Regions from separate parts of the Kitasatospora sp. NPDC059571 genome, predicted to be linked through region 1. Evidence: riboswitches for the same ligand, from Rfam matches in the RefSeq annotation. Region 1 holds a riboswitch; each other region holds the start of a gene.
The links. Region 1 has a riboswitch for cyclic di-AMP ahead of ACFV0G_RS28740 (transglycosylase family protein). Riboswitches for the same ligand answer to the same signal wherever they lie in the genome.
Positions count from the first base shown of each region.

Region 2: another riboswitch for cyclic di-AMP. It lies ahead of ACFV0G_RS30075 (transglycosylase family protein); the one in region 1 lies ahead of ACFV0G_RS28740 (transglycosylase family protein).
Region 3: another riboswitch for cyclic di-AMP. It lies ahead of ACFV0G_RS15120 (transglycosylase family protein); the one in region 1 lies ahead of ACFV0G_RS28740 (transglycosylase family protein).
Region 4: another riboswitch for cyclic di-AMP. It lies ahead of ACFV0G_RS07625 (M23 family metallopeptidase); the one in region 1 lies ahead of ACFV0G_RS28740 (transglycosylase family protein).

Region 1 covers NZ_JBHWBW010000343.1:3-6,908, reverse strand. Annotated here, with positions in the region: gene ACFV0G_RS28760 (MarR family winged helix-turn-helix transcriptional regulator) at 172-666, opposite strand; gene ACFV0G_RS28755 (MFS transporter) at 663-2,465, opposite strand; gene ACFV0G_RS28750 (glutamate synthase subunit beta) at 2,718-4,229, shown strand; gene ACFV0G_RS28745 (DUF2306 domain-containing protein) at 4,142-4,828, opposite strand; cyclic di-AMP (ydaO/yuaA leader) riboswitch at 5,568-5,718, shown strand; gene ACFV0G_RS28740 (transglycosylase family protein) at 5,720-6,787, shown strand.
Region 2 covers NZ_JBHWBW010000376.1:74-6,979, reverse strand. Annotated here, with positions in the region: gene ACFV0G_RS30095 (MHYT domain-containing protein) at 1-82, opposite strand, end outside; gene ACFV0G_RS30090 (MarR family winged helix-turn-helix transcriptional regulator) at 480-914, shown strand; gene ACFV0G_RS30085 (MFS transporter) at 1,173-2,576, shown strand; gene ACFV0G_RS30080 (hypothetical protein) at 2,846-4,960, opposite strand; cyclic di-AMP (ydaO/yuaA leader) riboswitch at 5,228-5,417, shown strand; gene ACFV0G_RS30075 (transglycosylase family protein) at 5,423-6,583, shown strand; gene ACFV0G_RS30070 (hypothetical protein) at 6,719-6,906, shown strand, end outside.
Region 3 covers NZ_JBHWBW010000107.1:9,051-15,956, forward strand. Annotated here, with positions in the region: gene ACFV0G_RS15095 (serine/threonine-protein kinase) at 1-471, shown strand, start outside; gene ACFV0G_RS15100 (hypothetical protein) at 618-1,256, shown strand; gene ACFV0G_RS15105 (MazG family protein) at 1,330-2,322, shown strand; gene ACFV0G_RS15110 (SDR family NAD(P)-dependent oxidoreductase) at 2,280-2,708, opposite strand; gene ACFV0G_RS15115 (cytochrome P450) at 2,864-4,114, shown strand; cyclic di-AMP (ydaO/yuaA leader) riboswitch at 4,333-4,534, shown strand; gene ACFV0G_RS15120 (transglycosylase family protein) at 4,539-5,354, shown strand; gene eno (phosphopyruvate hydratase) at 5,582-6,868, shown strand.
Region 4 covers NZ_JBHWBW010000041.1:6,597-13,502, reverse strand. Annotated here, with positions in the region: gene ACFV0G_RS07630 (hypothetical protein) at 55-999, shown strand; gene ACFV0G_RS07625 (M23 family metallopeptidase) at 996-1,811, opposite strand; cyclic di-AMP (ydaO/yuaA leader) riboswitch at 1,823-1,982, opposite strand; gene ACFV0G_RS07620 (YiaA/YiaB family inner membrane protein) at 2,211-2,501, shown strand; gene ACFV0G_RS07615 (4-oxalocrotonate tautomerase family protein) at 2,525-2,779, opposite strand; gene ACFV0G_RS07610 (hypothetical protein) at 2,897-3,085, shown strand; gene ACFV0G_RS07605 (DedA family protein) at 3,370-3,969, shown strand; gene ACFV0G_RS07600 (hypothetical protein) at 4,241-5,497, shown strand; gene ACFV0G_RS07595 (uracil-DNA glycosylase) at 5,714-6,424, opposite strand; gene ACFV0G_RS07590 (low temperature requirement protein A) at 6,632-6,906, opposite strand, start outside.

The DNA of each region.
Region 1 (6,906 bases):
TGATGTACCCGCTACGGATCGTCATATGCGAACCGGAGCCTCCGGATCCGGGAGGTGCGGGGGCGGCGCCGACAGGGAGTGGGCACTGTGCCGGCGTGCAGGGCGGCACCGGCCCGGACGCCGGCCCCGTCCGGCCGGATCCCGGGGGCGGGCAGGGCCCCGCGGGCGGACTCAGGAACCGCCCTCGACCAGCAGGTGTTCCAGCACGGGCAGGGCGTCCCGGAGGACCGCCTGCTCCCCGGGGCTGAGCGCGGCCACCCGCCCCGCCAGCAGCTCGGACCGCTCCTGGCGGATGGTCGCGAGCAGGCCGGCGCCGTCCGGGGCGAGTTCCACCAGGGTGGAGCGGCCGTCGTTCGGGTCGGGGACGCGGCTGACCAGGCCGGCGGCGACCAGCGGGCCGACGGTCCGGGTCATCGAGGGCGCCGCGACACGTTCCAGGGCGGCCAACTCGCCGAGGCGCAGCGGGCCGTGCTGCTCGATCCGGGCCAGCGCAGACTGCTGGGCGAAGGTGAGGTCCTGGCCCGCGGACGCCTGGGCGAGCTGCCGGTGCAGCCGGGCGACCACCAGGCGCAGCCGGACGACACCGGCCGGGTCCAGGACGCCTCGGGCCGGCTCGTCCTGCTCCCCCGGGCCGGCGGCAGGCCCGCTGCCCTGCGGGGCGGTCATGCGGCGCCCCGGCCCGCGGCGTCCCGTCCGGCGGCCGCCGCGGCCCCGGCCGTCCCGTTCCCGTCGGCGGGCCGGCCGCCGCGGCGCTCGGTGCGCTCGCGCAGCAGCGAGGCGGCGGCCGCGACCAGGGACATCGCGATGGCGAGGCCGAAGACCACCATCAGGCCGTCGTGGAACGGGCCGGAGATCAGGTGCGGGAAGAACTCGCGCCCGGTGAGGGTCTGCGCGTTGCCCGCGGGCAGGCCGGACAGGACCTGCGGGCCGAGCAGCTCCCGGATCGGGTTGTAGCCGAGGAAGGCGGCGAAGAGCGTGCCGACCGGGGGCAGTTGGGCGACGGCGTGGGCGTCCGCGGCGGACACGCCCTGGGCGGTGAGGCCGCCGGACAGGGCCTGCGGGAGGGAGCCGGCCAGGCCGGCGACCATCAGCGAGAAGAAGACGCCGATGGAGAGCACCATGCCGGCGTTCTGGAACGTGGCGCGCATGCCGGAGGCCGCGCCGCGGTCGGCGGCCGGGACGCTGGACATCACCAGCGCGGTGTTCGGCGCGGCGAACAGGCCGCCGCCGAGCCCGTTCAGGAAGACCAGCAGCGCGAACGCCGGGTAGCCGAAGTCGGTCGGCAGCGCGAGGAGTCCGGCGAACGAGGCGGCCATCACCACCAGGCCGCCCGCGGCGAACAGCCGCGCGCCGAACCGGTCGGAGAGGTGTCCGGCGACCGGCCCGGCGGCGAGGAAGCCGATGGTCAGCGGGACGAGGTAGATGCCCGCCCAGAGCGGGGTGTCGGCGTAGTCGTAGCCGTGCAGCGGCAGCCAGATGCCCTGCAGCCAGACGATGAGCATGAACTGCAGGCCGCCACGGGCGACCGAGCCGAGCAGGGTGGCCAGGTTGCCGCCGGCGAAGACCGGGTCACGGAACAGCCGCAGCGGGAACATCGGTTCGGCCACCTTCGTCTCGACCAGGCAGAACACGCCGAGCACGGCGGTGCCCCCGATCAGGCCGGCCAAGACCCAGGGGTTGGTCCAGCCCATGGTGCGGCCGCCGTAGGGCTGGATGCCGTAGGTGATCGCCGCGAGCAGCGCGGTCAGGCCGGCGGCGAAGGTGATGTTGCCCCACCAGTCGATCCGGCCGGGGCGGCGCACGCCGGTCTCGCGCAGCGAGCGGTAGGCCCAGACCGTGCCGATGATGCCGATGGGCACGTTGACCCAGAAGATCGACCTCCAGTTCCACTCGGCGAGCAGCCCGCCCAGCACCAGGCCGATGAACGAACCCGCGATCGCGGCCACCATGTTGACGCCGAGTGCCATGCCGCGCCGGCTGGCCGGGAAGGCGTCCGTGATGATCGCGGCGGAGTTGGCCATCAGCATCGCGCCGCCGATCGCCTGGACGACGCGCCAGCCGATCAGCCAGATCGCCCCGCCGCCGCCCTGCAGCGGGTCGAGCGAGAGGACCACCGAGGTGACCGTGAAGATCAGGAAGCCGGCGTTGTAGATCCGCACCCGGCCCCAGATGTCGCCCATCCGCCCGAGGGTGACCACCAGCACCGCAGTCACCAGCATGTAGCCCATCAGCATCCACAGCAGGTAGCTGACGTTGCCCGGCTGCAGCGGGTCGAGGTGGATGCCGTTGAAGATCGCGGGCAGCGAGATCAGCACGATCGACGAGTTGATGGTGGCGATCAGCATGCCCAGCGTGGTGTTGGACAGCGCGACCCACTTGTAGCGCGGGTGCTCCGCCCCGATCAGACCGCGGCGGGCCCCGCCGGGCGCCGCCGCGGGCGCGGGCCCTCCGTCCGGTGCAGTCATCGCCGTCCCTCCCCCTCGAAGATACTTAGCTGACATCAACTAAATTACTGCGCGCGACGGCGCCTCGCCAGGGTCCGGACGGACCCGCGGGCGGACGGCCGGGTCACGACCCGCGCGGCCCCGGCCCGGCCGTCGCCACGGCTTCCCCCGCGGAGCGGGCAGGCGTACGGTGGCCACACGGCACCGTGCGCATACGCGCCACCGCCGATCCCCCGAAGGTCCAGCGACCTACCGCACCGCTGGAGGCCGACGATGGCCGACCCCAAGGCGTTCCTGAACACGCCGCGGAAGCTCCGCGCCCGGCGTGCCGCCGAGGCGCGGGTCCGGGACTGGCAGGAGGTCTACCAGCCGGGGGCGCTGCTGCCGATCATCGGGGGCCAGGCCGCCCGCTGCATGGACTGCGGCCTCCCGTTCTGCCACCAGGCCTGCCCGCTCGGCAACCTCGTCCCGGAGTGGAACCGGCTGGTCGCCGACCAGGACTGGCGGGACGCCGCGGACCGGCTGCACGCCACCGACAACTTCCCCGAGTTCACCGGCCGGCTCTGCCCCGCCCCCTGCGAGAGCGCCTGCGTGCTCGGGATCATCGCCGAGCCGGTCACCATCCGCAACGTCGAACTCGCCGTCGTCGACCGCGCCTGGGAGCAGGGGTACGAGGTGCCCTGCCCGCCCGACCGGCCGACCGGCCGGAGCGTCGGCGTCGTCGGCTCCGGCCCCGCGGGGCTGGCCGCCGCCCAGCAGCTGACCCGCGCGGGCCACGCCGTCACGGTGTACGAGCGGGCCGACCGGATCGGCGGCCTGCTGCGCTACGGCATCCCGGACTTCCGGCTGGAGAAGCACCGGCTGGACCGCCGGATCGACCAACTCCGCGCCGAGGGGACGGAGTTCCGCACCGGCGTCACGGTCGGCGAGGACCTCCCGGCCGCCGAGCTGCGGAGCCGGCACGACGCGGTGGTACTCGCGGTCGGCGCCACGGCGTGGAAGGACCTCCCGGTCCCGGGACGGGAGTTCACCGGCATCCACCAGGCGATGGAGTACCTGCCGCTGGCCAACCGGGTGGCGGCCGGCGACCTCGCCGAGTCCCCGGTCAGTGCGCGGGGCCACCGCGTCGTGGTGATCGGCGGCGGCGACACCGCGGCCGACTGCGTGGGCACCGCGGTGCGCCAATTCGCCTCCGGAGTACGGCAGCTGGACATCAACCCGCGCCCCCCGGACGGCCGGCCGGAGGCCCAGCCGTGGCCGGTCCACGCGAAGGTCCGGCACGAGACCACCTCGCACGAGGAGGCCGGCCGGCAGTGGCCGGCCCGCGACGGCGCCGACGGCGACATCCGTGCGTACGCCTCCACCACGGTGCGCTTCGACGGCGACCCGGACGGCCGGGTCTCCGCCGTCCGCATCGCCGACGCCGCGCCGGGCAGCCGGGCCCCGCTGCCCGGCACCGAGCACGCGCTGGACGCCGATCTGGTGCTGCTGGCGCTGGGCTTCTTCGGACCGGAGCCCGACACCGGGCTGGTGCAGCAGTTCGGGCTGCGGATCGACGCGCAGGGCAACCTCGCCCGGGACGACCGGTTCGCGGCCGGCCCGGACGGGGTGTTCGTCGCGGGCGACGCCGGCCGCGGCCAGTCCCTGATCGTCTGGGCGATCGCGGAGGGGCGGGCAGCCGCCGCCGCCGTGCACCGTTACCTCACCGGCCGGGACGACCTGCCCGCCCCGATCACCCCGGCCAGCCGTCCGATCGTCCCGGAGGACCCGGCACCGGCCGGCTGACCCGCCCGCCTCCCCCGGGCCCGCGCCGGGCCCCCGGCTGGACGGCGGCGCAGGGCCCACTCGACGACCGCGAGGTTGATCACCCAGCCCGCCCCCATCAGCACCGCCCGGACCGCGACCCCCGGACGGCCGACCAGCAGCATCCTGGGCAGCCGGGTCAGCACCTGCGTGCCGGCGCCCAGGCCGATCGCGTAGCCGCGGGCCATCCAGGCCCGGTGCCGCACGATGTCGCGCCGCAGGACCGCGGTCGTCCCGAGGACGAGCGAGACCGCCATGGCCGAGCCGAACACCAGCCGCAGGCCGGCCAGAACCCGGCCGTCGCCCGGGCCGTCGGGATAGGAGACGGTCATCCACAGACCGGAGAGCGCGACCGCCAGCCCGCAGGGCACCAGGACCCGGCCGGCGGCCCGGTGCCACCCGGGCCTGCGGCGCCGCAGGCCCGGCGCGAACCGGAGGGCGCCCAGGACGCCGTACACGCTCGCCGCGACGATGTGCACGACGACGGGCAGCGGGGCCGCGAAGAAGCGCGCGTCCTGCGGCCCGCCCGGCCCGCCGGCCGCCAGTTCGGAGATCCGGGCCGCCCCGGCGGCGACCGGCACGGCGCTCAGCAGGAGCAGCCCGGCGGATCGGACGGGCGGGGCTCGTGCCGGAGCGGGCGGCGGGGATCACGCACCGGATCAGGGTACGAGCGCCGGTCCCGCACCGGATCGGCCGAAAGTACGAGGCCCGCGGCCGAACGCCGCGGGCGGGCCGACGGCGGGAGGGACGACGGTGGCCGGTCGGCGGGGCGACGGAGGGGCGGCGGCGGACCGCCGGGGGCCGCCGGGGCCGCGCGAGGGCTCGCGGGGCGACCTGCGGAAAGGGCGGGGTGTGCGCGGCCGGTGCCCGGGCGCGGCCGCAGGGTCGGCCCACGAACCGTCACCGGAGCGTCGAGGTTCGTGTGATGATCATCCGCTGGCGGCCGCGGCACCGGAGGTCGTGGGCCCGATTCCGGCCACCACCCCGCCACAACCCGGACGAATTCCCGCTCGGGAATTCCGACCGGAATTCCGCCCTATTTCCGGGATAAGGACGACGCGGACACGACAGGTGAATCGGGTCGGCAATCGGGACGCGTCGCTCCACCCCCGCCGCCACCTGCGACAGCAGGGCGCGGAGCGCCCCGGACCGGCGCGCGGGCTCCCCGTGCCGGCGCGTTCGGCGAGTGCACTCGTGATGGTTGTGTGATTGTCGGGATGCCAGCTTGTTACTGAGGCACCGATCCCTCTAATCTCCGGTAGCAGCCCGCCAGCACGGGCGCCCGAGATGCGGCACGCCGAACCCTGCCCACCGCGTCACACGGGTCACCGACCAGACCCTGGGCAGGGACGGGGGACCCACACGTACCACGCCGTCCCCACGGCTAGGGGTGAAGCCGCCCTCGCGCGGCCGGGCCACCTCCCGGTCCGAACCCGACAGCTCACCTCGCAGGCGTGCGGAGAGGGAACTCGATGGGTTTCATCGGCTCCGGCCGCCACCGCCGCCCCACCCAGACCGAGCGGGCCGTCGCCGCGGCCGGCGTGGCAGGCGCGGGAATCGCCATTCCGCTGCTCACCGCGACCGGCGCGCACGCCGTCGCCCCCACCACGTGGGACGCGGTCGCCCAGTGCGCGAGCGCCGGGAACTGGGCCAAGGACACCGGCAACGGTGCCTACGGCGGGCTCCAGATCGACCTGCACAGCTGGGTCGCCTACGGCGGCGACGCCTACGCCGCCGAGCCCGACCACGCCACCCGGGACCAGCAGATCGCGGTCGCCGAGCGGATCCTCGCGGACCGCGGCGCCGCCAACTGGGGCTCCTGCGCCACCTCCGCCGGGCTGACCGGCGAGGGCCGCGCCACCACCCAGCCCACCACGCCCGCGGCGACCACCCCGGCGGCGCCCACCACCGCGCCCGCCGCCCCGGCCACCACGGACCCGGCCGCCCCCGTCCAGCGCGGCAGCGCGGCCCCGGTCTTCCCCGGCATGCAGGGCCGCGACGCCTCCGGCCTGTACTGGTACCAGGCCGCCGACGGCGGCTGGTACTGGACCACCAGCCAGCAGGTGTACGAGCAGGCCACCGGCACCGGCCAGTCGGCCGCGCCGACCGGCACGCCCACCCAGGACGGCCAGGCGCCGACCTCGACGACCGGCACGCCCACCGCGCCGACCACCACGCCCGCCACCCCGGCGCCGGGCACCACCACCGCCCCCGGCGTCCCGGGCACCGCCACGGCCACCCCGCCCGCCCCCGGCACCCCCGGCACCCCCGGAGTCGCGGACCCGACCGGCCAGGCCGGCACCCCGGCCGGCGACCCGGGCACCCTCGGCACGCCCGCCGCGCCCGCCACCACCGGGACGCCGGCCCCGGCCGCCACCCCGGCGCCCACCACGTACACCGTCACCGAGGGCGACACGCTGTCCGGCATCTCCGACACCCACAAGCTGGGCGGCTGGAAGCACCTCTACGACCAGAACCAGTCCACCGTCGGCGAGGACCCCGACATGATCCACCCCGGACAGGTCCTCGAGATCCACTGACCGGCCCGCGCCCGACCGGCGGGCCCCCCCCCCCCCCCGCGGGGGGGGCGGGGGGCGGGGGGGAGGCCGCGGGCGCGGGCGGGCCGCGGCGCGGCGGGGGGGGGCGGGGCGGCCGAGCG
Region 2 (6,906 bases), on a different contig from region 1:
CGACGAGGGCGCCGAGGCACGCGACGAGGTACGAGATCGCCGGTGTCACCCAGCCGTAGACAGCGTGGTGGATGTGACCCAAGGGGACTCCCAGGACGGAGTTGGGGGCGCACAGTGCCGGCGTGCTGTGTTCCTGACAATGGGCACCCTAGCGACCCCCTCCGATCATGGGCAACGCCGGTAGATTCAGTGAACTCGCAGGTCACCTGCGGTACTTCACGTTTGGCGCATCGCCCCGTCACCAAGCCCTGACGCGATGTCCAGGCCTGCTCCGCACCATCCGCACATGCGCCCCGCAGTTGGGTGCACCGGGTTCACCGTCCGGTCACCGCGGGGTCGCATGCCGGTGCGGCGGGCGGGCGCGGCCCCCGGCGGCAGCGGGCCGGCGGGCCGGCTGAGGGACCAGCCCCGGGGTCCGCCCCGGGGTGTGATCGAAATCCTGTTTTCCTTAGCGAGAGTAATGACATAGTCTAAGGACCATGCCCGAGATGTCCGAGGACGATCTCGCAGCGGTCAGCCAGCTGCGGTCGTCCACGATGCGCCTTGCCCGCCGGCTGAGACACCAGCGGGTCGAGGAGTCGCTGAGCCCCACCGAGATGGGGGTGCTCGGCACCCTTGCCCGCTGCGGCAGGGCGACGCCCGGCGAGCTCGCACGGCGCGAGCACGTCCAGCCGCCGTCCATGACGCGGATCATCGCGATGCTGGAGGAGAAGGGGCTGGTGCGGCGCGAGCCGCACCCGGACGACCGCCGCCAGGTGGTCGTCAGCAGCACCGAGCAGGCCGAGGCGATCCTCACGGAGAGCCGTCGGCGACGCAACGCCTGGCTGGCCGACCTGGCCGAAGGGCTGACCGAGGAGGAATGGGCGCTGGTCCGTGCGGCCGCGCCCGCGCTCTACAAGCTCGCCCACCTCTGACCCGACCGCACCGCCCGGCCCGCGGCCCGCCCGCGGACGACATCCCACGGCACCCGGAAGAAGGAGTACCGCATCACCGCAGGAACGAAGAGCATCACCAGCCGCGCGGGGGCACACCTGCCCGCCACCGCGCCCCGAGGGGAGAACCACGTGACACCGCCGGCCGCAGCCAGCGCCGCCGCCACCCGTACCGACGACCTCACCGCAGCCGCGACAGCCGCGAGCGCTGCCGCCGCCGAGAGCCAGGCACCCGCCCCCGTGGGCCTGCCCGGCACCGGCGACGACGACCCCTGCGAACGCCCCGCGGCGGCTCCCACCGCCGCGTCCGCCCCCGCACCGGGGAGCCCCACCGGGGCGAGATTCACCCGGCCCGGGGGGATGTTCTCCTCCCTGCGGATCCGTAACTACCGCTACTACTTCGTCGGCCAGGTGGTCTCCAACACCGGCACCTGGATGCAGCGCATCGCCCAGGACTGGCTGGTGCTCAGCCTCACCGGCAGCCCGTTCGCGGTCGGCGTGACCACCGCGATGCAGTTCCTGCCGATGCTGCTGCTGGGCCTGTTCGGCGGCGTGCTCGCCGACCGGATGCCCAAGCGCCGGCTGCTGATCGCCACCCAGGGCGCGATGGGCCTGCTCGCCGCGGGCCTCGCGGTGCTCACCGTCACCGGCGTCGTGACGGCGGGTCACGTCTACCTGTTCGCACTGCTGCTGGGCCTGGTGACCGTGGTCGACAACCCGGCCCGGCAGGTCTTCGTCAGCGAGATGGTCCCGCCCAAGGACCTCGCCAACGCGGTCAGCCTGAACGCCGCCAACTTCCAGACCGCCCGGCTGGTCGGCCCGGCCGTGGCCGGCCTGCTGATCGCCGCGGTCGGCAGCGGCTGGGCGTTCGCGGTGAACGCGCTGTCCTTCGCCGCGGTCATCGGTGGCCTGCTGGCGATGCGCGAGAGCGAACTGCGCCCGACCGCGCCGATCGCCCGGCAGCGCGGCCAGCTCCGCGAGGGCCTGCGCTACGTCCGCGAGCGGCCGGAGCTGCTCTGGCCCATGGTGCTGGCCGGGTTCATCGGGACCTTCGGGTTCAACTTCCCGACCCTGCTCGCCGGCTTCGCGTCCCACACCTTCCACGTGGGCGCCGGCGAGTACGGGCTGCTGAACACCGCGATGGCGGTCGGCTCGCTGACCGGCGCGCTGCTGGCGGCCCGGCGCGGCGCGCCGCGGCTGCGGCGGCTGGTCGGTGCGGCACTGGCCTTCGGCGCCCTGGAGGTGCTGGCCGCGTTCGCACCCGGCTACTGGACCTTCGCCGTCCTGCTGACTCTGATCGGCGTCTTCGGCCTGACCTTCAACACCTCCGTCAACTCGGCGCTCCAGCTGGCCACCGAGCCCGAGATGCGCGGCCGCGTGATGGGCCTGCTGGTCCTCGTCTTCACCGGCGGCACCCCGATCGGCGCCCCGCTGGTCGGCTGGGTCACCGACCAGTACGGCCCGCGACTGGGCCTGCTGGCCTGCGGCCTGGTCTCGGCGGCGGCCGCCGCCGTGGTCGCCGCCGTGCTGGCCCGCGCCGCCGGCCTGAAGGTCCGGGTCGACCTGCACCCGGCCGCCGGCAGCCGGGTGGTCGCGGTGGTGCCCCGCACGCTGCCCAGGCGCGAGCTGGCCACCGCCTGCTGACCGGCGCCGCTCGCCGCACCGCGGGGGGGCGCGCGCCCCCCCCCCAGGCGCGCCCCCCCTCGTCGTCCTCCCGCACCGGGCCGTCCACCCGCACCCGTCGCCGTCACTGCCGTCGCCAGTGCCGTCGCCAGCGCCGTCGCCGTCGCCGTCGCCGTCGCCGGGCAGCGATACCGGCCTCCGCCTGCTGCCCGAAGCCCGACGCCCGGAGCCCGACGCCCGAAGCCCGCCGCCCGGCTCCCGACGCCCGGAGCCCGACGCCCGAAGCCCGCTCAGACCTTGAGCCGGGTCGTGGCGGCCGCCGCGTCCCGCAGGGCCACCGAGGGTGCCGCCACGGCGCGCGGCGGGGTGTCCACGGCCTCCGGCGAGGCGGTGGCGTTCCACTGCGGCCTGGCCTCGCCGGGGCCGTCCTTGGCCAGCCGGACGGCCTGCCGGTCGCCCGCCCGGCGCAGCACGATCCTCGCCCCGTCCGCGGAGTCCGGGTCGAGCCAGACCTCGTTGCCGTCGAACGAGCAGTCCAGCACGGCGATGTCGTCCGGTTTGCCGTCCGGGGTGGCGCGGAAGGCCACACCGGCCTTCCGATAGCCCGTCAGCCGGCACCGGCTGATCGTCACGCTCTCGCCGGCCAGCTGGTGTTTGGCGGTGACGACGGCGTAGTCGGACCGCCCGGCCGCGTCGATCAGCAGGCCGTCGAAGACGGTGCCGCGGTCGCGGCCCAGCGCGTGCACCGCCAGGCCCCCCGCGGCGTTGCCGTAGAGCACGCCGGGGCCGTAGTCGAAGTCGTTGAGGTAGGCGCCGTGTTCGATGCCCCAGCCGCCGTTGTGGTAGGCGACGAAGGGTCCGACGGTGTGGTGGTGCTGGGCGTTGAGCCAGACGAAGATGCCGTTCCGGGCGTTGTTGTGGGCGAGGCAGCGCTCGAAGGTCCACACGCCCTCGCTGGTCTCCGGCCACTCGTAGCCGGAGGCCCCGGTGGCGCCCTGCACGCCGACGGCCACGCAGTCGCGGGCGGTGCCCCCGGTGCCGGCGCCGAGCGCGAAGCCGGTCAGCCGGTAGCCGCGCTCGGCGGGCTCGTAGACCGTGCGGGAGGCCACGCAGGAGTCGTAGGTGATGTCGTCGGACGGCGTCTGCGGGGTGCGGGTGTCCACCGGCCCGTCCCACCAGTAGGCGTCCTCCCAGGTCTGGTGGCTGATGCAGCTGCGGAAGGTGATGCCGTGGCTGGCGTGCGGCACGAAGGCGTGGCTGCCGGTGTCGCGGACCACGACGCCCTCCACGACGGTGCCGCGGGAGGCGTCGCCGAGCATGTGGAAGTGCAGGCCGTAGCGGCCGAGCACGGGCTCGGTGACCCGGGCCCCCGCGAAGGTGTCCTTGCCGGGCGTGCGCGGCCCGAGCCAGCGCAGTGCCGCGTGCCGGACGTCGGCCCGGCGGGAGCTGGTGACGTGCACGTGGGCACGGCCCTGGGCGGTGCCCTCGACCCGGACGCTGCGGGTGAGGTTCAGCACCTCGGCGCCGAGCGCGAGGCCGGCGCCGACGGCGACCCTCGGGTGGGCGTTCGCGAGCGGGGCGGTCAGCGTGACCGTCCGGCCGTCGACCCGTCCGATCGTGCACAGATCGTATCGGGTGGAGAAGTCGTCGCCCTCGGGGGGTCCGGTGGGCGTCACCGCGAGCTCGTCGCCCGCCTGCCAGCCGGCGGGGACGGCGGCCAGGGTGATCGCCGTGTCGCCGGCCCGCAGTGCGGTCGCCGCCCGCACCCAGGCGGTCTTGGCGGCGCCGTCGAGCCGGAGGTAGCCGGCGCCGGTCACCCAGAGCCCGGTGTCCGTACCGGCCACCGTCATGCCGCCGCCCACGAAGCTCCGTTCGTCCACGGAGGGAAAGTGCAGGGTGTGCACCGCACTGCCCGCCGGGGCGAGCGCGAGGGTGCCGCGGACCTCGACGTTCCCGGCCGAGGCCAGGGTCAGGCTGCGCTCGGGGGCGAAGACCAGGGAGCCCCCGGGCTCGATCAGCAGCGAGGCCACGGCGGCGTCGGTGTCGAGCAGCACCCGGTCGGAGATCCTGACGGCGGTTCGGGCGCCAGGCACCGCGCCGCCCCAGCCGCCCGCGTCGGACCAGCGGCGGCCCGTCAGGTCGAGCGGGGAGGGCGAGGGGCTCCCGGCCTCCGGAAGGCCCCCGGGGCGGCTCTCCGCGGCCGTGGAGGGCCCGCCGGCGGGGTGCGGGAGCGGCGGCACGGCGGCCTCGCCGGAGACCAGCGTGCGGCGGATCAGCTCCTCGCCGCCGACCGCCGCCAGGACGACCGGCACGGCGAGCCAGCCGAGCAGCCGCCGCCACCCCCCCCCCCGGCGCGGGACCTGCGGCCCCGGCACGCCGGCCGGCGGCACGGCACGGTGCTTCATGATCGGCAAGCCCTCCCCCGGGGCCGCGGCCGGCCCCGCCGCCTGAAGCATAAACAAGCGGCTTTGCATTCAAGGGGATTGTGCGGAAGCGGCCGGACGCGATCACAATCGCCGGGAAAAATCGATCATGAATTCATTCAAGATCACGCGTGATCGGCGTCACACATGTTTGCGGTTTGAACTTAAGTCTGTCTAATGTCCTCCCACGTTCGTGGTCACACGGACCCAGTCGCCCCGAACGCCGAGTCCTGCCGGCGGGCCGGCTGGCAAAGCGAAACGCACTTCGGCAGGGGCGGGGGAACCAGGTAAGTCGCCCGGGACCGGTCCAGCACCGGTCCTCGGCTTGGGGTGAAGCCGCATGCGCGGACACGTCGGATTCCGACGTGCCCGTAGCTGCGGCCGGGCAACTCCAGCCCGAATCCGACAGCTCACCTCGCAGGCGTGGGAGAGGAACGCTGTTTCATGCTGTCCATCAACTCCAAGCGCACCCGCCGCCTGCTCGCCACCACCGGCGTCGTCGGCATCGGCCTCTCGATCCCGTGCCTGACCGCCGGCACCGCGAACGCCGCCTCGGTCGCCACCTGGGACAAGGTCGCCCAGTGCGAGTCCTCGGGCAACTGGTCGATCAACACCGGCAACGGTTTCTACGGCGGCCTGCAGTTCACCTCCAGCACCTGGGCGGCCTACGGCGGCCACACCTACGCCCCGCAGGCGAACCAGGCCACCAAGGACCAGCAGATCGCCATCGCCGAGAAGGTGCTCGCCGACCAGGGCCCCGGCGCCTGGCCCGTCTGCTCCATCCAGGCCGGTCTGACCAAGGGCGGCCCCGCCCCGGCGATCAACCCCGGCGGCACCGCCGCCGCCCCGGCCCCGGCCGCTCCGGCCGCCAGCACCCCGGCCGCCAAGCCCGCCGCCCCGAGCACCGGCTCCACCGCCTCGCAGGACGCCAAGCCCGCCCAGAGCGGCAAGTCCTGGAAGCAGCACCGCTCCTGGGGCCACAGCGGCACCTACACTGTGAAGGCCGGCGACTGGCTGTCCAGCATCGCCACCGCCAACCACGTGCAGGGCGGCTGGCAGAAGCTCTACGACCTGAACAAGTCCGTCCTGACCGAGGGCCCGGACTCGATCTACCCGGGCCAGAAGCTGTCGCTGGGCGGCTCCGCCACCGCGCAGAGCGGCGCCGCGCAGACCGCCGCCAAGCCGGCCACCACGGCCGCCCCGGCCGCGGCCACCACCACCACGACCGCCGCCAAGGCCGTCACCGGCTCCAAGGCCGCCGCGGTCAACTTCGCCCTGTCGAAGGTCGGCCAGGCGTACATCTACGGTGGCACGGGCAACGGCGGCTGGGACTGCTCCGGCCTGACCCAGGCGGCCTACAAGGCGGCCGGCATCGCGATCCCGCGCGTCGCCGCCGACCAGGCCGACTTCTCCACCCGCGTCTCGCTGGACAACCTGCAGCCGGGCGACCTGCTGTTCTGGTCCAACAACGGTTCCAACTCGGGCGTCTACCACGTCGGCATGTACGTGGGCGACGGCAAGTACGTCGAGGCGGCCAACCCGAGCGCCGGTGTCCGCACCCAGACCATCGCGAACTGGGCCCCGGACTTCGCCGGCCGGATCTGACCCGTACCGAGGTCGAACCCCTCTCCACCGAAGCCCCCGGGGCTGGCCGCTCGGCCCCGGGGGCTTCGGCCTGCCCTCGCGCGGACGGCGGCGGACGCCCTATCCTCCTGACGGACCCGAGGAGAGGGAGCCACCATGGCGAAGGTCACCGTCACCCTGGACGCCGACCAGGCGATCGAGGTGATGCTGCTGTCCGGCACGCGCAGCCCGCAGGACGCGATCGAGCTCGTCGTCCTGGACTACCTGGCCCGCGGCCGGCGCACCGAGGCAAGGGCCGGCGAGGCCGCCGACGCCCACCGCACCGGGGAGCCGCCGCACCGCGC
Region 3 (6,906 bases), on a different contig from region 1:
CTGGAGGAGGGGCGGGACGCCGACGCCCTCCCCGAGTACCGGCTGCTCGCCGCCGCCGCCACCGCCGAGCGGGGCGCCTGGGACCCGGCCGTCCTGGACCACCGGCGGCGCGCCGCCGGCTGCCTGGAGCGCCTCGGCCGTACCGCCGAGGCCCTCGCCGAGTACCGCGAGCTCGGCTCGGCGCTGCCGCCCGACTCGGAGCACGGCCTGGAGGTCCGCGAGCGGACCGGCCTGCTGCTCGCCGCCGTCGGCGACCACGACGGCGCCTGGCACACCCTGCTGGAACTCCTGCTGGACACCGAGCGCCGGCACGGCCCGCACCACCCGGACGTGCGGCGGCTGCGCGCCCTGGTCGAGCAGGCCGGCACCCGGCGCACCGCCACCCCGCCGCCCGGCGACCCCCGGGTCTTCGGCCCGCCGACCCCGGCGCCGGCGCCCGTCCCGGGCAACCCGTACGCGGCGGGCCGCTGAGCGCGGTGCGGTGTCCCGGGCACGGGGTCTGGGCAACGGGTGGGCGGGCTCCCTATTGTTCACTCCAGCCAGGAGAACCATCGGACACCGCACCAGCCGCACCTCCGCCGGCCGCCGGCGGGGGAGCCCAGCCCGGGAGGCCCCACGTGATCCGCACCCGCTCCGCCCACCGGCCCGCCCGTACGGCGGCCGGCGTCCTGCTCGCCGCCGCGGTGCTCACCGCATGCGGCGGCGCACCGGCCCACCAGGGCGCGGCGGCGGTGGTCGGCGGCGAGCGGATCCCGATCTCCACCGTCCAGGCGCAGGTGACCGCGCTGCGCGACGCCACCGTGGTGGCCGCCGCCGGCGGCGCCCGGCCCGAGGAGAACGGCCTGGCCCGCCGCACCGTCGCCGAACTCGTCCTCGACCGGGTGATCGCCCGGGCGCTGGCCGACCGCGGACTGACGGTCACCGCAGGGGAGATCGACAAGCAGCGGCAGGCCGATGCCGCGATGCTCGGCGGCGAGCAGGCGCTGGAGCACGCGCTGGTGCTGCGCCAGGGCGTGGACGCCGCGGGCATCCCGGCCTTCTACCGCCAGCAGCTGGGTATCCGGAAGATCGCCGCCGCCCAGGGCCTGGACGCGCAGACCCCGCAGGGCGACGCCGCCGTGCGCAAGGCGCTGGCCGAGGCGGGCGCCGCCCTGAAGATCGAGATCAACCCCCGCTACGGCCGCTGGGACCCGCAGCAGATCGCCCTGGTGGACGCGGTCACCGACTGGCTGCCGCAGCGCCCCGCCACCGCCTGACCGGCCCTTCCCGCCCCGCTCCCGCGGCCGGACACGGCCGCGGGCGGCGGACGCCGGAGGGTAGGTTCGGGGTGTGGAGACTCCGAAGCTGATCCTGCTCACCACCACCCACCGGATCGCCCCCGGGCTGCTGTCCTGGCCGGCCTGGGAGGCCCTGCGCTCGGCCGGCCGGGTGCTGGCCGCCGACCCGTCCCACCCGCAGCTGCCCGCGCTGCGCCAGGCCGGCGTCGAGGCGGAGATCGTCGAGCGGGCCTCCGCGCCGGCGCTCGCCCGGCTGCTGGTCGAGGCCTCGCCCGTGGTGTTCCTCGGCAGCCCGGACGGCGACCCGGGCCTCACCGACGCGCTGGCCCGCCTCGCCGTGGAGGAGGCCGGCGCCGTACCGGAGATCGAACTGCTGCCCGGCTCCTACGACCTGCCGGGGGCGCGGCTGCTGGACCTCGCCTCGGTGATGGACCGGCTGCGCTCGCCCGGCGGCTGCCCCTGGGACGCCGAGCAGACCCACGAGACGCTGGTGAAGTACCTGGTGGAGGAGGCCTTCGAGCTGGTCGAGGCGATCGAGGAGGGTGACCGCGCGACCCTCCGGGAGGAGCTCGGCGACGTGCTCCTCCAGGTCTTCTTCCACTCCCGGATCGCCGAGGAGCACCCGGACGACCCGTTCTCCGTCGACGACGTGGCCGGCGACATCGTGGAGAAGCTGATGTACCGCCACCCGCACGTCTTCGGCGACGTCCGGGCGGAGGGGTCGGCCCAGGTGGAGGCCAACTGGGAGGAGCTCAAGGCCGCCGAGAAGCAGCGCGATTCGGTGCTCGACGGCGTGCCCGCCGGGCTGCCGGCGCTGGCGTACGCCGCGAAGCTGGTCTCCCGGGTCCGCCGGGCCGGCTTCACCGCCGTGCCGGACGCCCCGTACGAGCTGCCCGGCGAGCTGACCGCGGACAGCGCCGGGGAGCTGCTGCTCGCGGTGGCGCAGCGCGGCCACGACGCGGGGATCGACGTGGACGCGGCGCTGCGCGCGGCGGCCCGCCGCTACCGTGCGGCGGTGCGGGCCGCGGAGGGGCTGAGCGGCTGACGCTGCGGCGGGACGACCTCGCCGATCGCCTCGCCGACCAGGGCGAGCAGCTCGGCCAGCGGGTCGAGGTGGCCGGGCAGCTCGGCCAGCGGGACGATCCGCTCGCCGTGCGGGCCGGCGACCGCGAACAGGTCGATCGGGCCGAGGTGCTTGGCGGCGGTGGCCACCAGGGCGGCGATGTCGCTGGGCTGGTGGACGTCGCCGCTGACGCCGACCACCGGGCAGCCCGGCCGGTCGAGCTCGGTCGCGAGGTCCTCGGCGACGCCGGGGCGGAGGTCGGCGACGAGCATCCCCCTGGCACCCGCGGCGGCGAAACGCCGGGCCAGGTCGCCGCCGTCGCCCCCGCTGAGTACCGCGATGACCACCACTGCCCCGGCTACTCGCATGGCCTGCTCCTCCTTGAGCGTCCCCCGCGAACGGCACCGCACGGCCGTCACCACGGTTATCGGAGGATGGTAGGCACCCCGCGACCCTCCGCAACAGGGATTACCCCCCAGGTGACCAGACTCACGCCCGACCGGGTCAAGATACGGTCTGGAACATGCCGGACACCCCCCAGACCCACCGGCCCGAGCTCTTCACGTGGGAGTTCGCGGCCGACCCCTACCCCGCGTACGCATGGCTGCGCGAGCACGCGCCGGTGCACCGCACTACCCTGCCGAGCGGGGTGGAGGCGTGGCTGGTCACCCGGTACGCGGACGCCCGGCAGGCGCTCGCCGACGCCCGGCTCTCCAAGAACCCGGTGCACCACAGCGAGCAGGCGCACCGCACCGGGCGGGTCGGCATCCCGGGGGAGCGCCAGGCCGACCTGATGACCCACCTGCTGAACATCGACCCGCCGGACCACACCCGGCTGCGGCGGCTGGTGTCAAAGGCGTTCACCCCGCGCCGGGTGGCGGAGTTCGCGCCGCGGGTGCAGCAGCTCACCGACCGGCTGATCGACTCCTTCGCCGAGCGGGGCACCGCCGACCTGATCCACGAGTTCGCCTTCCCGCTGCCGATCTACGCGATCTGCGACCTGCTCGGCGTGCCGGCCGAGGACCAGGACGACTTCCGCGACTGGGCCGGCATGATGATCCGACACCACGCCGGCCGGCGCGGCGGCGTCGGCCGGGCCGTGAAGAAGATCCGCGGCTACCTGGCCGAGCTGATCCACCGCAAGCGCGCCGACCTCGGCGACGACCTGATCTCCGGGCTGATCCGGGCCAGCGACCACGGCGAGCACCTGACCGAGAACGAGGCCGCGGCGATGGCCTTCATCCTGCTCTTCGCCGGCTTCGAGACCACGGTCAACCTGATCGGCAACGGTCTGTACGCGCTGCTGCGCAACCCCGGGCAGCGGGCACTGCTGCAGGAGTCGGTGGCGCTCGGGGAGAGCGGGCTGCTGGAGACCGGGATCGAGGAGCTGCTGCGCTACGACGGTCCGGTGGAGCTGGCCACCTGGCGGTTCGCCACCCGGCCGCTGACCATCGGCGGCACGGACATCCCGGTCGGCGACCCGGTGCTGGTGGTGCTGGCCGCGGCCGACCGCGACCCGGCGCGCTTCTCCGACGAGAACACCCTGGACCTGGCCCGCACCGACAACCCGCACCTCGGGTTCGGCCACGGCATCCACTACTGCATCGGCGCCCCGCTGGCCCGGCTCGAGGGCCGGGCGGCGCTGGCCACCCTGCTGACCCGGCTGCCCGACCTGGAGCTCGCCGCCGACCCGGCCGAGCTGCGCTGGCGGGGCGGCCTGATCATGCGCGGGCTGCGCGAGCTCCCGGTCTCCTTCACGCCGTCCGGGAGGTGACCCGGCGACCGGGGCGGGGCACCCGGCCGGACCAGCTGACGGCGTGTCGGTGCGGTGCGTGTCGCCGGGTCCCCGAATGCCCGTCAAACCGGACAAATCGGTTTCGTTCGTGGGCGATAATCGCGGCGTCGTAATTCTTGCGTGATATCGGCGATATGAGCTTGTGATTGGTCGTTCGATCTGCCTACTCTCCGGATCGGCCTGCACCGGCGGGCCTCGGTCGCGGAACGCCGAATCCTGTCCACCGCGCACCGACACACCGGACAAGACCCAGGACAGGGGCGGGGGAACCACGTTCGTCGCCGTCCCCACGGCTAGGGGTGAAGCCGCGTCAGCAGGTCCCCTCCTGCTCCCCGCGGCCGGGCCACGCCTCCCGGTCCGAACCCGACAGCTCACCTCGCAGGCGTTCGGAGAGGGACAACCCATGCTCTTCACCGGACCTGGCCGCCACCGCCGCCGCACCTCCGCCCAGAAGGCGGTCGCCGTCGCGGGCGTCACCGGCGCCGGCCTCGCCCTGCCGCTGCTCACCGCCGCCGGTGCGACCGCCGCACCGGTGTCCACCTGGGAGAAGGTCGCCCAGTGCGAGAGCGGCGGGAACTGGAGCATCAACACCGGCAACGGCTTCTACGGAGGACTGCAGTTCACCGCCGGCACCTGGCGCGGCTTCGGCGGTACCAGGTACGCGGCCTACGCCCACCTGGCCACCAAGGGCCAGCAGATCGCCGTCGCCGAGAAGGTCCTCGCGTCCCAGGGGCCCGGCGCGTGGCCGGTCTGCTCCAAACGCGCCGGCCTGACCCGCGGCGGCGCGCCCGCCAAGGCCGACACCGCCGAGGGCGGCAGTACCGGCGGCCCCCGCTCCGCCGGCGCCCCGCAGTTCCCGGGCCAGGCCGGCTGGGACGCCGAGGCGGCCGTGTACTGGTACCCGAAGAACGGCGGCTGGTACTGGACCGCGCACCGGGAGATCTACCAGCGGTACGCCGGTACCGCGGACCGCCCGGCGCCGGAGGACGCCACCGACACGGCCGACACCGCCGACGGCGGTGAACGCACCCTCCAGGCCGTACCGCTGCCCGAGGTCGGCCGCGAGGACTACACCGTGCGGCCCGGTGACACCCTGTCGGGCATCGCCGCCGACCGGCAGCTGCCGGGCGGCTGGGAGCAGCTCTACGCGGCCAACCGCGCGGTGGTGGGCGCCGACCCCGACCTGATCCTGCCCGGCCAGCAGCTGCGGCTCGGCTGACGCCCCACCGGGCCCGCCCGGACCGGCCCCGGCCCACCGCCTCCCCGCCCCGCCGCCCGCGGGGGCGGGGAGGCCCGGCCGGGCCCGGCTGCCGTCCTCCAGGTGAACTACCGGCGAGTAGTCGGGCCACACGGTGAGACAGGGCCATGCCCGGCATGGCCCGGCGGGCCCGTGCGGCTAGGCTCTGGTCGTAACGACCCTCATCCGCTTCCGCTAGGAGATGCCTCGTGCCGTCCATTGATGTCGTCGTAGCCCGCGAAATCCTCGACTCCCGCGGCAACCCCACGGTCGAGGTCGAGGTCGGCCTCGACGACGGCAGCACCGGTCGTGCCGCTGTCCCGTCCGGTGCCTCCACCGGCGCCTTCGAGGCCCTGGAGCTCCGCGACGGCGACAAGAACCGCTACTTCGGCAAGGGCGTGGAGAAGGCCGTCCTCGCCGTCATCGAGCAGATCGGCCCCGAGCTGGTCGGCTACGACGCCACCGAGCAGCGCCTGATCGACCAGGCCATGCTCGACCTGGACGCCACCCCGGACAAGTCCTCGCTCGGCGCCAACGCGATCCTCGGCGTCTCCCTCGCCGTGGCGCACGCCGCCTCCGAGGCCAGCGACCTGCCGCTCTTCCGCTACCTGGGCGGCCCGAACGCGCACGTCCTGCCGGTGCCGATGATGAACATCCTCAACGGCGGCTCGCACGCGGACTCCAACGTCGACATCCAGGAGTTCATGATCGCCCCGATCGGCGCGGAGTCCTTCTCCGAGGCCGTCCGCTGGGGCGTCGAGGTCTACCACACGCTCAAGGGCGTGCTGAAGGAGCGCGGCCTGTCCACCGGCCTCGGCGACGAGGGCGGCTTCGCGCCGAACCTGGACTCCAACCGCGAGGCGCTCGACCTCATCGTCGAGGCCATCAAGAAGGCCGGCTACACCCCGGGCAAGGACGTCGCGCTCGCCCTGGACGTCGCCTCCTCCGAGTTCCACAACGACGGCGCCTACACCTTCGAGGGCAAGGCGATCTCCTCCGCCGAGCTCATCGACTACTACGCCGAGCTGGTCGCCGCGTACCCGCTGGTCTCCATCGAGGACCCGCTGGACGAGTCGGACTGGGACGGCTGGAAGGCCATGACCGAGAAGCTGGGCGACAAGGTCCAGCTGGTCGGTGACGACCTGTTCGTCACCAACCCGGAGCGCCTGCGCCGCGGCATCGAGACCGGCACCGCCAACGCGCTGCTGGTGAAGGTGAACCAGATCGGCTCGCTCACCGAGACCCTGGACGCCGTCGAGCTGGCCCAGCGCAACGGCTACCGCTGCATGATGTCGCACCGCTCCGGCGAGACCGAGGACGTCACCATCGCCGACCTCGCCGTCGCCACCAACTGCGGCCAGATCAAGACCGGCGCCCCGGCCCGCTCCGAGCGCGTCGCCAAGTACAACCAGCTGCTGCGCATCGAGGAGATCCTCGACGACGCCGCCGAGTACGCGGGCCGCGGCGCGTTCCCGCGCTTCAAGTTCGAGGGCTGAGCTGACACCCCGCGGCTGACACACGGCCGCTGGACCGG
Region 4 (6,906 bases), on a different contig from region 1:
CGCCCGTCGGCTCCTCCCGCGCGGGGCCGCGGTGCAGCGGCTACGGTACGGGACGTGAATGACGAAGACCTGCAGCTCATCCCGTACACCCGCACCGAGGACCTGCTCGCCTGGGCGGACGGGCAGGGCCTGGAGCCGGTGCCCGAGGACGTGCTGCGGACGGTGCTGACCCTGCTGGAGCTGGGCGGGGCCCCGCTGCACGACGGCTTCCCCGAGCTGGGGTCCGCGGTGCTGGAGCAGCTGCTACACGAGCGCCTGCACCTGTACGTCCAGCCGGTCGGGGATCCCGCGGCGTACGGCGCGGCGGTGCGGCTGCTGATCGACCGTCAGCGGTGGGCGCGCCGGCTGAACGCCAAGCGGCAGGAGCGGCTGCACGCGGAGGCGGAGTGGCAGGGCGAGCTGCTGACCACGCTGCTGCGCCGGCCCCAGCTGCTGACCTGGCCGCGGCTGTACACCCTGCTGCTGGAGGCGCACGGCGTGCACACCGGCGACTGGGACGCGGTGCGGGCCTGGCTGGACGCGTTCCGCGAGCTCTCGCCCGAGGAGCGGGTCGCGGCGTACGCGGCGCTGGTGGACGGCGGCGAGCTGGACGCGGTGGCCGGCCCGGACGCGGAACTGCTGTGGAGCCGGGCGCACCTGCTGTCGATCGGCATGGCCACCGACGGTGCGCGGCGGCTGCTGGAGCACGGGCTGATGCGTCGCAGCTACCGGAACCTGGCCGCGCTGACCGCAATGGGCGAGCCGATGCCGGAGGAACTCGCAGGCGGGTTCGAGGAGTTCGAGGCAGTCGCCGAGGATGCCGCGCTGTGGCTGTGCGGGCAGTGGACGGTCCCCGGCCTGCCGGAGCTGCTGGTCGCGGAGTATCCCGACCTCGCGCCGGAGCCGGGCACGGAGGAGCTCCGCGCGTACGCGGAGGACCGGGCGCTCGCTGAGGGCCGCCCGCTCCCGGACGGCTGGGCGCCCGCCGGGCAGCAGGTGGACGGGCCGGAAGCGGGTTAGACCCGGATGCCCCGGGCCTGCAGCCAGGGCTGCGGGTCGGTCGGCGCGCCGCCGCCCGGGCGGATCTCCAGGTGGAGCCGGGGCGAGGTGACGCTGCCGGTGGCGCCGACGGCGCCGAGGACGGTGCCGGTGGGGGCGTGGCCGGAGGTGGCGCCGAGCCGGGCGAGGTGGCAGTACCAGATCTCGGTGCCGTCGGGCAGGGTCTGCACGACGCGGTAGCCGTACGAGCCCGCCCAGCCGGCCGAGGTGACGGTGCCGTCGCCGACGGCGGTGACCGGGGTGCCGGCGGGGGCCTCGAAGTCGAGCCCGGTGTGCAGGGCGGCCCAGTGCGAGCCGCCGGGCCCGTACACGGCGCCGAGCGAGAAGCCGGACAGCGGTGCGGCGAAGGGGGCGGAGGGCGCGTCGGTCCGGGGGCGGGCGGCCGGGGCGGCGACGGGTGCCTGGACGGCAGCGGCGGCGCGGCGGGCCTCGGCCTCCTGCGCGGCGGCGAGCCGGGCGGTCTCCTCGGCGGCCGTCCGGGTGTCGGCCTGCTGCTGGATCCGGGCGGCGAGGGCGAGGCCGGGGTCGGCGGCGCCCTGGGCGCCGTCGGGCGCGGACACGGCGGGCTCCGCGGCGGCGGCCGGGCCCGCGGCGGCGGCGGTCAGGCCGGCGGCGCCGAAGGTGGCGGCCATGGTCGCGGTGACACCGAGCAGCGGGCTGCCGCCCCGGGTCTGGCGGGGCAGCCGGTGGCGGGCCGGATCGGCCTGCTCCCAGGGGTGGTCGAGGAGCTGGGTGGGTGCGGCGGTGGGATCCGCCGAGGTCGTCGACGCCACGGGGGCGGACTCCTTTCCTTCCCTCTCGCCGACCGGGTTAGCTGACGGGTTCGGAGCAGGAAGGTCTCCTACGGCAGGGCCAGGGCCCGGCCGATTCACCCCAAGGAACGTGGTTCCCCGGCTCCCGGGTCCACCGCAGGGGTGGTCCGCGGGATTGAGCGACACGCGCACGGTGCCGTTCGGGTACGGCGTTGCCGACCGCGCTGCGTTATCAAACGTTAATGCGAGGTCCCCCCGGATTCCAAGTGCTCTCGGTTACGGACTTGCACCGGGCTCGGGGGACTTGGGCGATTTGTGACGGTTTGCCAAGCGGCCGGTCCGGGACCGTCACGGGAGGTGACGGCGCACTTGGGTATCCGTACTCATGTGCCGCCGCCGGCGCTCCGGGATGCTGCAGGCATGAGCGCACCGATGCAGCCCCGCACCACGGCCGCGTACTACGTCCAGGCCGTCCTGTCCTTCGCCCTCGCGCTGGCCGCCCTGGCGGTCGGCATCGCCTGCCTCCCGGTGAGCGCCTGGATGCGCGCGTTCCTCGCGGTCGCCCTGCTGTACGTGGTGACCTCGGCGTTCACCCTGGCCAAGGTGGTCCGCGACCGCCAGGACGCGGGCGAGCTCACCTCGCGGGTGGACCAGGCCCGGCTGGAGAAGCTGCTGGCCGAGCACGACCCGTTCAAGGTCGACGGGATCTGACGCCCCGGCGGGCCGCGGCCCGGTCAGCCGCCCGCCGGCCCGGCCTCGCCCGTCCCGCCCGAGCCGTCCGCCCCGCCGGCAGCGGCGGCCGCCCGCTTGGCCGCGTAGGTCTCGCCGCCGGCCGCCCAGTTCTCCGCCGGCAGTTCCTCGATCAGGACCCAGACCGCCGCCGGGTCCACGCCGGTGACCCGGGTGTACGCGGCGGTCAGCTCCCGGGCGATCTCCGCCCGCTGCTCCGGCGTGCGGCCGGCCAGCTGCTTGACGTTGATGAACGGCATGGCGCCCTGCCTCCTCGCGGACCCGGGCCCGCCCCGGGTCGATCGGCCGCACGCTACACCGGCCGCGCCGCCGCGCCGGCCGCGTAACCGCGGACCGGACGGCTCGTTGGGCAGGGCATGAAGAAGCGCAGCATGCTCGCCTTTGCCTCGCTCGCGGTCGGCGTCGTCGCCTCGCTGACCGCCCCCAGCGCCCACGCCGACGGCCCGCAGCACCGGACGGGCGACGCCAAGGCCGTGACCGGCACCGAGCTGCCCGACGGCGGCACCGACCGGGCGGCGGCCGCCGCCGACCGGGACGTCTCCTGACCCGTCCCCCGGCACCGGGGCCGGCTCCGCCGACCCGCACGGCCCCTCCCGACCGTTTGCCCCCCCCCCCCCCCGGGCCCTCGCCCCATTCCCCCCTCTCTCCTGCGGTGCGGCCGGGGTTGTGCCGATCCGATCGCAGGGCTGTCCCTGCCCCGCATGCCCTGGTGAGCGCCCTCCTGTGAGGCTGAGCACAGGGGGGTGCTTCACGGCATGAAAGGTCGACTCGCTAGCGTTACGCCTCGCAGCACTGCTCTCCTCCTGGGCGGTCTGGAGGGAGGTCCACGATGGACGCCGCAGCGGTACTGGGACCGTCATGGATCTGCGCGTTGGCGCTCTTCGCCGTACTCGGCGACGCGTTCCTGCCGTTCCTGCCCAGCGGCACCCTGGTGATCCTCGCGGTGCTCAGGACCTCCGACATGGACGGGGCTCCGGTCCTGCTGGGCCTGGGTGTCGCCGTCGCCTCGTTCCTCGGTGACCTCCTCCTGCTGCAGCTGGCCCGTCGGGGCGCACCGTCCGTACGCCGGCGGCTGGACCGCCGTCCGGAGCTCGCCGCCAGCGTGGAGCGCGTCCAGCAGAGCCTCGCCCAGCGGACCAGTCGGGCCGCCGCCCTCATCGTGATCATCGCCCGGTTCGTTCCCGCCGGACGGACCATCATCGATCTTGCCGTCGGCCACTCGCCCGCAGCGTCCCGCGTCTTCCTGCGCTGGTCCGCGCTGGCGGCCGTCGTCTGGGCCGCATACATCGTCAGCCTCGGCTGGCTCAACAGCCACTGGTTCAACACGGCCTGGCTGAGCATGGGCGTCTCCTGCGCCGCAGCCAGCCTGATCAGCGCCGGGGTGGCCCGCCTGGTCCGGCGTCGGCGCCGCGCCCTCGCGCTTGCCTGACGCCCCCCATCCCCGGCCTCCCGTCCTCGCCGGCCGTGCGCGGCCACGGGATCTGTCTCAGGACGGCAACAGAGAGGGCTGCCCGGGAGCCGCCCCCGGCCCGCGTGCGTGATGAATATCGGATGAGAACGGCGTTGCGGGACCACAGGGCGGACGTGACATCCTTGGGCAGCGAAACAGATCAATTGTCCGATTTTGTCGGCGTCGCACCGGCCCCCTCGGGAGCCGGTGCGTCCCACGAGCGCGCGGACACCATGCGGTAGGGGAGACCATGAGCAGCATCTCGCGCAGGGCTGTGCTGAGTGCCGGTGCGGCCACCGCGGCACTGGGGGCAGTCGCCGCCTGTGGCAGCACCGGTTCCGTTTCCCGGGACTCGGGCGGCCCGGGAAGCGGAAACGGCAGCGCCGGAGCCGGGTCGGGCAAGCCGGTCCAGGGGACGCCGCTGGGCGACGGATCGACGTCCGACACGGGCGCCCAGCCCAACCAGCCCAAGCCGGAGAAGCTGAAGCCCGGCGAGCAGCCGCCGCAGTTCGTGGTGTTCTCCTGGGACGGTGCCGGCGCGACGGACGACGGCCAGTTCGCCCGCTTCCTCAAGCTCGCCGAGCAGTACAAGGCCTCGATGACGTTCTTCCTGTCGGGCATCTACACCCTGCCCAAGGAGAAGTCGAGCCTCTACCACCCCCCGCGGCACTCCGTGGGCGCGTCCGACATCCCGTTCCTGTCGTCGACGGCGGTGCGCAACACGATCAAGCTGATCAGCCAGGCGTGGCTGGCCGGCCACGAGATCGGCACCCACTTCAACGGACACTTCTGTTCGAGCCGCGCCGACGGCAACGGCGTCAACAAGTGGTCGCCGGAGGACTGGGAGAACGAGATCCAGCAGGCCGTGGGCTTCGTCACACAGTGGCGGACGAACACCGGCTTCACCGATGTCGACCCGCTGCCCTTCGACTACAAGAAGGAACTCATCGGCGGCCGCACGCCCTGCCTGGAGGGGCAGAAGACCCTGCTGCCGACCGCTGCGAAGCTCGGCTGGAAGTACGACGCCAGCTCGCCGGGCGGGCTCCAGATATGGCCGCAGAAGGTCCAGGACGGCAAGATATGGGACTTCCCCCTGCAGGGAATCCCCTTCCCCGGACACAGCTTCCAGGTCCTCTCCATGGACTACAACATCCTCGCCAACCAGTCGCACGGCACCACCAAGGGCGACCCCGCCAAGTACGCGGAGTGGCGCAACCAGGCACGCGACTCGTACATCGCCGGGTTCGAGCGGGCGTACACCACCAACCGCGCGCCGTTCTTCATCGGCAACCACTTCGAGCAGTGGAACGGCGGCATCTACATGGACGCCGTGGAGGAGACCCTGAAGACGATCGCGGGCAAGCCCGACGTGCGCCTGGTGTCCTTCCGGCAGCTGGTGGAGTGGCTGGAGGTCCAGGACCAGTCCACGCTCCGCAAGCTCCGGACCCTCGGAGTGGGCAAGGGCCCGACCGGCGGTTGGGAGACCTTCCTCGGCGCTGCCGGCTGACGCCCGGACGGACGGGGACGCGGCCGAACGGGGCGGGCCCGCGACGGTCGGCATCGGCGGGCCGGCGGGCGGTCGACGCCGTACGGGCCCTGCGGTCCGTCGAGCAGGCCCCGCTCGGCCCCTGAAACAGAACGGCGTCCGGTGCTATGGCAGCCCTCCCCTGGCTGCCACCGCACCGGACGCCCTCGTCCGTCCCCCGCCGAGCCGTCGTGGCTGTCAGGCCTTCAGGTCCGGAATCCGCCAGTCGATCGCCTCGGCGCCGAACTGCTCCAGGGCCGCGTCGATCTGCGAGAACGGCCGGCTGCCGAAGAACAGCTTGGCGGAGAGCGGCGACGGGTGCGCGCCCTGCACGACCACGTGGCGCGAGGTGTCGATCAGCGGCAGCTTCTTCTTGGCGTAGTTGCCCCAGAGGACGAAGACCACGGGCTCTTCACGGTCGCTGACGGCCTTGATGACGGCGTCGGTGAACTTCTCCCAGCCCTTGCCCTTGTGCGAGTTGGCCTCGTGGGCGCGGACGGTGAGCACCGCGTTGAGCAGCAGGACGCCCTGCTCGGCCCAGTGCATCAGGTAGCCGTTGTCCGGGGCGGGGATGCCGAGGTCGGCGTCCAGCTCCTTGAAGATGTTGCGCAGCGACGGCGGCGTCTTGGTGCCGGGCAGCACCGAGAAGCTCATGCCGTGCGCCTGGCCGTCGTCGTGGTACGGGTCCTGCCCGAGGACGAGCACGCGGACCTTGTCGTACGGGGTCGCGGCGAGGGCCGAGAACTCCTGCCCGGCCGGCGGGAAGACCTGGTGCTCGGCCCGCTGGGCGGCCACGAAGGCGGCCAGCTCGGCGAAGTAGGGCTTGCCCGCCTCGTCCGCCAGCACCTCACGCCAGCTCTCGGGCAGTTCGAAACCGGCGCCCACGCCCGCCTCAGCCAGATCCGTCACGACTAACCTCCCACCGGCCGCGCCGCACCGCGCAGCGGCCGCCTCCGACGTACGACTTCCTACGAACCTGAACGCTACACACCCCGACCGACAACCCGCACCGAGCACCGGTCCTGCGATCGCCGGGCACCGGCGCACCGAAAGCCGGGCGCCGGCCCACCGATCGCAGGTCCGGACACGAAGGACCGCCTCGCTGGCCCCCGCAGCTCAGCCGAGGTCCGGAGCGAGGCAGGCCTCGGACCGGTCGGGGCCGGCCGCGGGCGTCCGGGCGGCCCGTCGTACCCGGGCGTGCTCCAGCCCGTTGAGTCCGATCAGGACGGCGGCGAGGGCCGACAGCGCCGCGAGGGCGGGGAGCCGAACCATCAGCGGGAGCAGGGCCAGTACCACGGCCGCTGCGGCCAGTCTGGTCGGCGAGATCACCCCGAACATCATCCGGCGGGTGTAGCTGAAGGAGAGCAGGTAGAGGGCGCAGCCGCCGTAGA